One region of the Bacillus sp. NPDC094077 genome, then DNA from elsewhere that is predicted to be linked to it. Evidence: riboswitches for the same ligand, from Rfam matches in the RefSeq annotation. Region 1 holds a riboswitch; each other region holds the start of a gene.
The links. Region 1 has a riboswitch for S-adenosylmethionine ahead of ACQKNR_RS13550 (methionine ABC transporter ATP-binding protein). Riboswitches for the same ligand answer to the same signal wherever they lie in the genome.

Region 1 (4,051 bases):
TCCAAGGCCACCAGCACCAACAACACCTGCCATTGCCGTATAGCCTACTAAAGCAATTGTCGTTACCGTAATCCCCGATACTAATGCTGGTAACGATTCTGGAATTAACACTTTCAAAATAATTGTGCTTGTTTTTGCACCCATCGCTTTTGAAGCTTCAATTACGCCTTTATCAATTTCACGAAGTGCGATTTCAACCATTCTTGCATAAAATGGTGCTGCGCCGATAATTAAAGCTGGCAGTGCTGCACTCGCTCCAAGAATCGTTCCAAGAAGAATCTTTGTGAATGGGATTAATAAAATAATTAAAATGATAAATGGTATAGAACGGAAAATATTGACGAACGCTCCAATCGCCGTGTTAACCGCTTTGTTTTCCCATAAATTATCTTTCGTTGTCATAAATAGTAATAGTCCTAAAATAAGTCCTAAAACAAATGTGGCAAGCGCTGCGATTGCCGTCATATATAGTGTTTCACCTGTTGCTTCTAACATTTGATTCCAATCAACATTTGCAAGTAATTTATCCATGTGCAATCACCTCCAGCTCTACTTGATCTTGATGAATTCCTTCTATTGCTTGCTGGATCGCTGTTTCCTCACCATTTAAATGAACGACTAAACTACCGTAAGAACCGTTATTCGTTTGTGCGATATTTCCTTGCAGAATGCTAACTTCTATATCACTGCGTTGCATTAATCTTTGAAGTACCGGTCTCTCTACAGCTTCACCGATAAACTGCAAGCGAATTACTTTTCCATCTGGGTACTTTTCAATTAAACTTTCAATCGTTTCATTTGTATCTTCAGAATCAGTTAACTGCTGTACAAATCGTTTCGTAATGTCCTGCTGCGGATTACGGAATACATCAAGTACTGGACCCGTTTCTACAATCTTTCCTCTCTCCATTACCGCCACTCGATTACAAATCTTTCGAATCACGTGCATTTCATGTGTAATTAGTACAATTGTTAAACCGAGACGCTTATTAATATCTAATAGTAAATCTAAAATTTGATCCGTCGTTTCTGGATCAAGAGCTGACGTTGCTTCATCACATAAAAGTACTTGTGGATTGTTCGCTAATGCTCTTGCAATTCCGACGCGCTGCTTTTGTCCACCACTTAACTGAGATGGGTACGCGTCTCCTCTTCCTTCTAATCCAACGAGGCGAATTAACTCTTCTACACGCTCTTTTCTCTTCGTCTTATCAACACCCGCAATCTCAAGTGGAAATGCAATGTTTTCACGCACAGTTCGTGACCAAAGTAAGTTAAAGTGCTGAAAAATCATTCCGATTTCTTGTCTCGCTTTACGAAGTTCACTTCCTGTAATTGCTGAAATCACACGATTTGCAATTGTAATTTGGCCAGAAGTTGGTTTCTCTAACTGATTAAACAATCGGATTAAAGAACTTTTCCCAGCGCCACTATATCCAATAACACCAAAGATTTCACCTTTTTCTATCTTTAAATTGGCGTTATCTACAGCAGTGACATCACCGCTTTTTGCCTTATATATTTTCTTTACATTTTCTAATAAGATCATGATGTTCACCCCTTTTTTGTTTGGATAGACTCCGCAATTTTTTTATTTTCGATGCGTGTAGTCCACCGTTATAACTACTTTTATTGTTTGAAGTCCTCCTTCAAACAACAAAAAAACCTTTCCGCTTTAGAGAAGCAGAAAGGTTTATATGCGTATATAACAACATTATCCCTCTCTCTCATCTCTCAAAGCATTTGCTTTGCAGGAATTGGCACCATTTCAACATAAGTTGACGGTTGCCGGGCTTCACAGGGCACAGTCCCTCCACCTCTCTTGATAAGAGAAATCAGATTTAATTTTCGTCTGATTTGTAATTTATGAAATTGTCTATATTTTATGAATTGAATTGTATCAATATCCGCACGGCGTGTCAACAGAAATTTTCGCAAAAAAAGAAACTTCAGAATTTTAAGCACCTACTGACATCGGTTTACATATATGAAACATCGATTCAACTAATAACATCGTTCGATACGTTCCCGCATATTGTACACGCCCATCGTTCATTAACGTCTGCAATCTTACATTTCCGCTTACCAAGCGTTCTACATCCTCTTCATCTACACAAACGATTTGTTCCGTTCCTCTTTCCTCTTTCAACAGCTCTATATAATCCCTTGAAATTTGTAATGAACAACTCTCATCTCCAAAACGAAAATTAACAGTTTTTTCTCCTTGTCTTAAAAGTGGTTCTAAATGATATTGACCATTAGCGTAATTTACAAATGATTGTAGCAAAGAATATAATTTCACCCTAAATCACATCCTTCATATCACTTTCTATTACATACCATTCCCTCTTACTAAAGAGCAATCCTGTTACTTTCGCTCGACAAATACTGTAGCCACCCCGCCTCTCGACATATTTCCCAAGAAATATGTCGAGGCGGCAAAATTTTTGCCGCCTACTTTAATTCCGTATATAAATATTCAACCGAATGAAATGCATATATTTTCTTCATCAGTGTCCCATTTTCAAAAATAAGTAAACAAGGTACACTTTCGATCCCATACTCTTTCGCTAAATGCGGAGCGTAATTTAAATCTAACATCCCAATTTTCAAATCTTCAATCGTCAGCTCAACGACTGTTAACATCTTTTTTGCTAATTGGCATGTTCCGCACATTGGCGTATACACATATAACACTGTTTTTTCTTCGTTTTCTATTAGGGCTGTAGCTTCGGCTCCTGTCCAATCAATCACTTCTATCATTCCTTACCGTAAATATTCTGTATAAACGTCAATGTCAGCTCCCCATAATACATTTGCTAAGTGTGAAGACGGCGCAGTTGCCACTTCTCGGTACGAGCGATCAATATAAATATGCTCTGCCTGCGGAAATTCTTTTCGAAATTGTTTCCTTAACTTTTCTCCAGCATCATCAGCATCCACTAGTACATACACTTCCTTATCAAAAAACTGATCAATGAGCTCATCCATTTTCGACAACCCAATTGTACCATTTGTACAAACAATTTCCACAGGTTCACGAATAATAGATTCAATCTTTCTTCTGTCTGATTTACCTTCTACAATAATGACTTTTTCTACATAAATCATATGTCATCACCCGATCACCATATACTATACAACCTCTAACTTAGTATATATTATATTCGTTATTTTCATGTTGTTTCCTGTTTATTTTTGCAAAAGAAAAGCGGAACCGACTGTTTAGTCCTGTTGGCTAAGGTTCTTTCGCACAGAAGACGCTTTTGGTCTTCTCGTGCGGAAGGTTCTTAGACATGAAGGGCTAGGAGGTGGAGCTTCTGACGTAGAGGCGCTTTTTGCCTCGCGGGAAGAAGCGAAGCCACCTAACAATCTAGCCGCTGGAGCTGGACAATGAAAAACAGAGGCGGCTCGTTTAGATTGTGAGGACACATGAAACCTTACCGAAAAGCAGTCATTCCCATAATAGCTGATTCATTTATATGTGAGTTAAAACGAATTATGTAAAACAAAAAAGGACAGCACAAAGGCTGTCCTTCAGTCGACTAAAATTAGTCTTGGTTTGTCATTTCTGCGTATTTTTCTGCAGTTAATAACTTCTCAACTTGGCTTGCATCAGAAAGTTCAACTTTAACCATCCATGCACCCTCGTATGGAGATTCGTTAACAAGTTCTGGTTGGTCACTTAATTCTTCGTTTACTGCTACAACTTTACCACTTACAGGTGCGTATAATTCAGAAACTGTTTTAACAGATTCTACGCTTCCGAATGGCTCGTTAGCTTCGATTGTTGCACCTACTTCAGGAAGCTCAACGAATACGATATCGCCTAGCTCACCTTGTGCAAAATGAGTAATACCGATAACAACCTCATTACCTTCTGTTTTTACCCATTCGTGTTCTTCAGAGTAACGTAAATTATTTGGAATGCTCATGACTGTACCTCCAGTGAATGTATTAATTATGTAAAAATACCTTATTGGTACTTTTTCCACACACTTTCAAACTGCTCTTCGTTAAAACCAAGTGTTACATTCGTTCCATCTGTTAC
Region 2 (4,051 bases), on a different contig from region 1:
CACGTTTTCCGTTTCCAATCTTAATGCTTCATATTAAATTAAGCTGTTTTATGGCACTCTTTTTTCTCAGTTACTTTCGAAAACTTCGGAAACCCAATCAGAATCGAAACTACTCCACATACCCCAACTAAAATGGGATAAAAGGCATATGGTAACAATTCAACCGGAGATAAAGCTGCAAATCCTGCCGCGGTTAACATTTGAGCCCCATACGGAATTAACCCTTGTACACAACATGAGAATAAATCTAATACACTCGCTGATTTACGAGGATCAATTTCATATTGATTTGCAATGTTTTTCGCAAGCGGACCTGTAAAAATAATTGAAATTGTATTATTTGCTGTACACATATTCGTCATGCTCACTAATCCAGCAATCCCAAACTCCGCTCCTTTTTTCGAGCGAATATTGCGAGTTAAAAGATTCATTAAATATTGAATACCGCCATTATATTGGATCAATTCAACCATACCACCAATTAAAATAGCAAGTAATACTAACTCCATCATACCGCCCATTCCAGTCGTTACACTTTTAAAGAAGCTCTCTAGCGTGTAACTTCCATCTATAAATCCGATAACACCAGATAGTACTGTACCACCAGTTAATACAATGAGTACATTCCAACCAAGCAGCGCTGTAACAAGTACACCTGCATATGGCAAAATCTTCACCCAATCAAAAGTATGAGCTTTAATTTGTGTATCACTTCCTAAAGTAATAATTACTAATAATACAATTGTAATAATAGCTGCTGGCAATACAATTAAAAAGTTTGTTTTAAACTTATCTTTCATTTCTGTTCCTTGTGAACGTACAGCTGCGATTGTTGTATCTGAAATAAATGATAAATTATCACCAAACATTGCCCCACCAACAACAGTTGCCATCGTAAGTGCAATTGAGATATCCGTTTGTCCACTAATACCTACAGCAATCGGGGCTAACGCTGCAATTGTTCCCATTGAAGTTCCCATCGCTAATGAGATAAATGCACCTATAACAAAAATTCCAGCTACGATAAATCCTGGTGGCAAAATAGATAACGCCAGATTAACAGTTGCGTCTACTCCACCCATTCCTTTTGCTGTTTCAGAAAATGCACCTGCAAGTACAAATATTAATACCATAATCATGATATCTGGATTTCCTGCTCCTTTAGCGAATCGTTCTACTTTCACATTAAAACTTTCTTTACGATTCATCGCTAAAGCGATTCCTACAGCAATTGAAATCGCTACAAGTATCGGCAATTTATAGAAATCACCTGTAATAATTCCAGAACCAATAAATAGCGCCAAAAATATCCCAAGTGGTAATAAAGCTAAACCATTTCCTCTCGTTTCTTTCAAAGTACCATCTCTCCCTAGTTTCAACCTTTTTTCTAATGAATAACAAAAGACCTCTTCCAACGAGAAGAGGTCTTATACATCTATAAGAAACACTCTTCTCATCTTTCAAGCACATGCTTGCTGGATTTGGCACAGCACTCTAAAATCGAGTCCGCTGCCGAGGCATCGTAGGGCCAGTCCCTCCGCCTCTCTTTATAAGAAGGTTTCATATTTATTTTTTAATAATAATTTCTTTCCTAACTTTACTCGCTTACAAAACAAAAGTCAATTATTTTTTGTATAGATTTTTTTGGTAATTATACAAAAACGCGAATACACCAATCATTTTAATTTTTCAATTTCTTTATCTAATATTGAAATCCAATAAAATTCTCCGTTTTTTATCGTCGCTACAATCCATTTTGTTCTATGCCAAGCTAGTTCATATTCTTCCTTTGTAACATCTCCCATACTATAGGCATCCTCTAACTCGTCTTCATCCAATACATAAATCTCACCGTTCGGTAACAATACTACATCTAAATATAAATCATCAAAATAAGGTAAACCACGCTCGTCTATATTATATTCTTTCGTCACGTCAATATAATATTGCACTAAATTTTTCCGGTCGTCTAGCATAGCCGTAATCGCAAAGTTTTTCCCATCTATAAAATATTGCACCCATGTATACTGATCGTCTGCAATACAAACTTCTTCACCATCATATTTTTTATAACTAGGTTCTCTCACTTTTTTTATATCTAATATTCCAAGCATCCCATCTTCTACCTGCTTGACTATATAATCTTTTTCTATTAATCGCTTCCACGAAGAACCGTCACCATATTTACGTTTCATTACGCCTGCTCCTTTTCTATATAGAGAAAAGCCCCCACATATTATGTGAGAGCTTGTTCAAATTATAATTAAGCTGCTTGTTTATTAGAAATTTCTTTCAAATAAGCTTGTCCTTTTTCAGCGTCATATTGACCTTCCCACTTAGACATAACTACAGCTGCTAAAGAGTTACCTACAACGTTAACTGCTGTACGAGCCATATCTAAAATACGGTCAATACCTGCAATAAATGCTAAACCTTCAGCTGGAATCCCTACAGTACCAAGTGTCGCCAATAATACTACGAATGATACGCCAGGCACACCCGCAATACCTTTTGATGTAACCATTAACACAAGTAATAATGTAATTTGTTGTGTAAGGGATAAATCAATGCCGTACATTTGCGCTAAGAAAATAGCCGCAATCGCTTGATATAAAGTCGATCCATCTAAGTTAAATGAATAACCTGTCGGAATAACGAAAGATGTAATTGCTTTCGGACAACCGAATTTCTCCATTTTCTCCATGATTTTCGGTAAAACTGTTTCTGAACTTGCTGTAGAGTATGCTAAGATCAGTTCGTCTTTTAAAATCTTAAAGAATTGGAAAATGTTAATCCCAAATATTTTCGCTGTAAGTCCCAATACAACTACAACGAAGAAGATCATTGCCCCATACACGACAATTAGTAATTTTCCTAACGGAATTAATGAAGCTAGTCCAAATGTAGAAACTGTAACACCAATTAATGCAAATACACCAAATGGCGCAAATTTCATAACTTGGTTTGTTACGTAAAACATCGCGTCGGCTACACCTTGGAAAAATTGCATAACTGGCTTTCCTCTTTCACCAATTGCCGCTACACCTAAACCAAATAATACAGAGAAGAAAATAATAGCAAGCATATCTCCTTCAGCTAATGATTTCATAATGTTCGTCGGCACAATGTTTACAAATGTATCCGCAAACGAATGACTTTGTACTTGCTCTGTTGTAGCTGTATATTTCGAAATATCTGTCTTTGTTAACTGGTCCATATTTACGCCTTTTCCTGGTTGGAAAATATTCGCTACCAGTAGGCCAACAGCAATCGCAATCGTTGTAATAATTTCAAAGTAAATAATTGTCTTTCCGCCTAGTCGACCTAGTTTTTTAACATCGCCAACACCAGCAACCCCAACAACAATACTTGCTACAACAATCGGTACAACGATCATTTTAATTAATCGGATAAAAATATCACCAATTGGTTGTAAATAGCTCACTACTGCCGGATTGCCAAAGAAAATCGCCCCAACTGCAATACCAAGCGCAAGTCCTATTAAAATTTGCCATGCAAGTCCTATCCTTTTCATACTTGCTGCAACCCCCTTCTTAGATGCATTCACTCTACCCTTCTCTCGTTCTATGAAACTAAGAAATTAAGAGTATTACATATTATTCGACAATTCACTACATTTTGTCCCTGTTAAAAATCATAAATCAAAAATTTAAATCTGACAACAAAATAAGTTTGCCCGAACACAAATAATTTTCTTGACAAAAACAAACCTCATGTCAGAAAACCTCACATGAGAACGATTCCTTACCAGTGTTTTATTGCGCTCCCAAATAGTATTTCACTACATAAAACAGTCTCCATTTTTCCCTTTATCTTACAATAAAAACCAAAAAATACACCCTTGTTGCACGCATAAAAAAATGTAACTACCATGACAATTAAGGTTAAAAAATGATAAATTCCGACAAAACTTAGCAATTTTATAAAATTTTCTTTACATTATGATTACAACGATAGACACCATTCTTCTTCTTATGATATATACATTCATAGGGAAAGGAGCCAGACAACAATGAAAAAGAAATTTGCA
Region 3 (4,051 bases), on a different contig from region 1:
ACTCGTTAAGTGCTGATATTAAAGGTGGATATGTAGCGGGAATTGATACTTGTTGGTTTAACCCAGAAAAGAAATTAAATGATAGTGGGATTGTACCGACATATGAAGTGCATAATTTTGAAGAATTATACGCTCTATTAAAGCAGCATGTGTAATAAAAAAATGGGCAGTGGAGTTTTCGCCCCCACTGCCTATTTTTATTCATTTGTAGTTTCGTTACGTTTAGGAAGCGGAAATGCATTACCAATCGCTGCTGCCCCAAGCATTGGTAATAGTAAATTAAGCGGGAAAAACATAAGTAATAGCAATGTTATAGCTATTGGTTTTCTTAGCGCATAGCTTGAAATTGCTGTCGTTACGATGGCCACAGATGCTATTGGATCTATAGGGAGAATAGAAGCCATAGCGTATCCAATACTTGATCCGGAAAATATGATTGGGAAAATATGCCCGCCACGCCAACCTGTATTTAAACAAACGGCAGTAATGCATAATTTTAAAATGCCTGAAAGAAGTAATACCCAAAAAGATAAATGGCTCCATTCAACTACTAATTCTTTTAATTGGTGTTCCCCTGAAAATAATGTATACGGGAGAACTGTTCCCGCAATTCCTAATAAAATGCCACCAATAATTCCAAGTGTAAGTTTGTATTCCGTAAAAGGATGAATGAGCTTCTCTAATGTAAATTCTAATTTGAAATAAAAGAAACCAACTATAGCACCGATACTAGCAAGCGGGAGAAATGCGATCCATTCATTGAAAGAAAGTGAACCTTCTCCAAAATCAACAATAAAGGATCCGCGATTATCGAGTTTACTCAGTAGTAAATAAACAGAAAAACCTGCAAAAGTAGTAGTTAAGTATACAATTGCTTTTTTTCCTTTAGAAAATTCGTTAATTTGCTCACCCTCATTTTCATTTGGAGCTAAGAAACCGAATAATGGTGCATTAAAAATGACACTTAAAGTAGCACCAATTCCAACCTCTGTTAGTTCATTCATTCCCTTTAAAGCAAATTTAAAACGATCACCAACCCATGTGCAAAGTCCGCCAATAATTCCAACAAGTGCGGCTTCTGGACCGAGACTAGCTCCAAATATTAAAACAATAATCGCAGTTAAAGTAGCCTGATGGACAAAACGGTATTCAATTCTACCTGTTTTTTTATATTCACCCATTACCTCTGGCATGAGGCGTGGATATGTACCGAAGTATTTTTGTGATAAACCAACAAGGGTACCACCGATTATTGTTACACAAAGGGTGTAATAAGGGGGAGAAGAGAAAACGTTAGGTAAGTATCCCCAAATAAAGTGGATTCCGATATTTATCGTAACTAAAAATAGCCAGACTGTAGCACCTACTATGGACCCTAGAAGAATGCCATATAAGACGATTATATAGTGCATGTCTTTTGTATTTGTCATGTTATACCTCCATTATGTAAGAAAGGATTAAATATGCTAGTGCAAAATGAATGGAATATGTATAGTATCTTTTTGAGTGGGTGGCTTATTCAACATCTAGTATGCTTTTGTGAAAATTTGAATCTAGATATTAACTTACTTAATTCTATAGACTAATTTGAGTTTTTTAAAGGTCTTTTTTGAAAGGGAATGGAATATATTTCTTTTGTTATTTTGTATGAAACTATTAATATTTATCCCGCTATTTGCGGGCTAATAATCAGTGGGCGATGGACAAAACCCCATTAACTAAAGTTTTACTTTAATTTAGAACATTCAGAAAAACTATTTGACATTAGGAAATTATTGCTATAAAATCAACGGTAATTGCATAGTCTTATCAAGAAAAGGTGGAGGGACAGGCCCGATGAAACCTTGGCAACAGCCGTATAACGGAATTGTGCCAAATCCTGCAGGTAATAATCCTGAGAGATAAGAAAGAGCCCTTAGAGCGTGTTTTCAAACTGCTCCTTTCTTGTTTTCAGGAAAGGGGCAGTTTTTTATTTTGCATAAAGTGAAACTTTAATCAGTGGGGGTTTTGTCCATCCCCACAAATAGCGGGATAAAAGAAAGGAGAATGAGAGATGGGAGAATCATGGGGAAAAGGAACAATTTGTGTGCAAGGTGGCTATACACCAAAGAATGGTGAGCCGCGCGTTTTGCCACTTTATCAAAGTACAACGTATAAATACGATACTTCAGATGATTTAGCAGCACTATTTAATTTAGAGGCAGAGGGATATATATATACGCGTATTGGAAATCCTACTCTAGCTGCATTTGAGCAAAAGCTAGCGGAATTAGAAGGCGGTGTAGGAGCGGTTGCAACGGCTTCTGGGCAGGCAGCTATTATGCTAGCAGTTTTAAATATTTGTAGTAGCGGGGATCATTTGCTTTGTTCTTCAACAGTTTATGGAGGAACTTTTAATTTATTTGGGGTAAGTTTGCGTAAGCTTGGCATTAATGTTACGTTCTTTAATCCAAATTTAACAGCTGATGAAATTGTAGCACTTGCCAACGATAAGACGAAGCTCATTTATGCAGAATCGTTAGGAAATCCAGCAATGAACGTTTTAAATTTTAAAGAATTTTCAGCTGCAGCAAAAGAATTAGAGGTACCTTTTATCGTTGATAATACGTTAGCGACTCCTTATTTATGCCAAGCGTTTGAACATGGAGCTAATATCATTGTCCATTCAACGACGAAATATATCGATGGTCATGCAAGTTCTTTAGGCGGCGTTGTAATTGACGGGGGAAACTTTGATTGGACGAATGGAAAATATCCTGAGCTTGTCGAACCGGATCCAAGTTATCACGGCGTAAGTTATATCCAAAATTTTGGAGCAGCAGCTTATATTGTGAAAGCACGTGTTCAGTTATTAAGAGACTATGGAAACTGTATGAGCCCATTCAATGCATATATTAGCAATATTGGCTTAGAAACATTGCATTTACGAATGGAGCGTCATAGTGAAAATGCTCTCGCAGTTGCTAAGTGGCTTGCTAATCATGAACGTATTGAATGGGTGAATTATCCGGGATTAGATAGTAATGAAAATTACCCCTTAGCACAAAAGTATTTGAAAAAAGGTGCTAGTGGTGTTTTAACATTTGGTATTAAAGGAGGATTAGAAGCGGCAAAAGAATTTATCGCAAATGTGAAACTAGCGACGCTCGTAACACATGTAGCTGATGCAAGAACTTGCGTTATACATCCTGCTAGTACGACGCATAGACAATTAAGTGCTGAAGATCAGCGTTTAGCTGGTGTGACATCTGATTTAATCCGTTTATCGGTTGGTATAGAAGATGTTTCTGATATTATTGCAGATTTAGCTGCAGCGTTAGTCGGAGGCAAACAACATGCCGATCATAATTGATAAAGATTTACCAGCTCGCAAAGTACTGCAAGAAGAAAATATTTTTGTAATGACGAAGGAGCGAGCAGAAACACAAGATATACGTGCTTTGAAAATTGCTATTTTAAATTTAATGCCCACAAAACAAGAGACAGAAGCTCAATTGCTTCGTTTAATTGGAAATACACCGTTGCAACTAGATGTTCATTTACTTCACATGGAATCACATTTATCTCGCAATGTAGCACAGGAGCATTTAACGAGTTTCTATAAAACATTTCGTGATATTGAAGATGAGAAATTCGATGGACTCATTATTACTGGAGCGCCAGTGGAGACACTCTCTTTTGAAGAAGTAGATTATTGGGAAGAGCTTAAACGTATTATGGAGTATTCAAAAACGAATGTAACGTCTACGCTTCATATTTGCTGGGGGGCACAGGCTGGTTTGTATTATCATTATGGTGTTCCAAAGTATCCTCTTAAGAAGAAAATGTTCGGTGTATTTGAGCATGAAGTCTGCGAGCAACACGTGAAACTGTTACAGGGATTTGATGAATTGTTTTTTGCTCCGCATTCTCGTCATACAGAAGTACGAGAGAGTGATATTAGAGAGGTGAAAGAATTAACACTATTAGCAAATTCTAAAGAAGCTGGTGTTCATCTTGTTATTGGTCAAGAAGGAAGGCAAGTTTTCGCTCTCGGACATAGCGAATATAG

Region 2: another riboswitch for S-adenosylmethionine. It lies ahead of ACQKNR_RS10735 (Na+/H+ antiporter NhaC family protein); the one in region 1 lies ahead of ACQKNR_RS13550 (methionine ABC transporter ATP-binding protein).
Region 3: another riboswitch for S-adenosylmethionine. It lies ahead of ACQKNR_RS24965 (bifunctional O-acetylhomoserine aminocarboxypropyltransferase/cysteine synthase); the one in region 1 lies ahead of ACQKNR_RS13550 (methionine ABC transporter ATP-binding protein).

Annotation. Positions count from the first base shown of each region.
Region 1 is NZ_JBNNUF010000004.1:354,412-358,462, reverse strand. Features, by position in the region: gene ACQKNR_RS13555 (methionine ABC transporter permease) at 1-531, opposite strand, end outside; gene ACQKNR_RS13550 (methionine ABC transporter ATP-binding protein) at 524-1,549, opposite strand; SAM riboswitch class I at 1,725-1,832, opposite strand; gene ACQKNR_RS13545 (hypothetical protein) at 1,958-2,302, opposite strand; gene ACQKNR_RS13540 (thioredoxin family protein) at 2,455-2,763, opposite strand; gene ACQKNR_RS13535 (toprim domain-containing protein) at 2,767-3,111, opposite strand; gene gcvH (glycine cleavage system protein GcvH) at 3,552-3,935, opposite strand; gene ACQKNR_RS13525 (arsenate reductase family protein) at 3,977-4,051, opposite strand, start outside.
Region 2 is NZ_JBNNUF010000003.1:388,313-392,363, reverse strand. Features, by position in the region: gene ACQKNR_RS10735 (Na+/H+ antiporter NhaC family protein) at 39-1,355, opposite strand; SAM riboswitch class I at 1,451-1,556, opposite strand; gene ACQKNR_RS10730 (DUF402 domain-containing protein) at 1,677-2,195, opposite strand; gene gltP (glutamate/aspartate:proton symporter GltP) at 2,264-3,535, opposite strand; gene ACQKNR_RS10720 (murein hydrolase activator EnvC family protein) at 4,034-4,051, shown strand, end outside.
Region 3 is NZ_JBNNUF010000016.1:27,135-31,185, forward strand. Features, by position in the region: gene ACQKNR_RS24955 (YjjG family noncanonical pyrimidine nucleotidase) at 1-155, shown strand, start outside; gene ACQKNR_RS24960 (chloride channel protein) at 198-1,430, opposite strand; SAM riboswitch class I at 1,804-1,908, shown strand; gene ACQKNR_RS24965 (bifunctional O-acetylhomoserine aminocarboxypropyltransferase/cysteine synthase) at 2,054-3,352, shown strand; gene metA (homoserine O-acetyltransferase MetA) at 3,336-4,051, shown strand, end outside.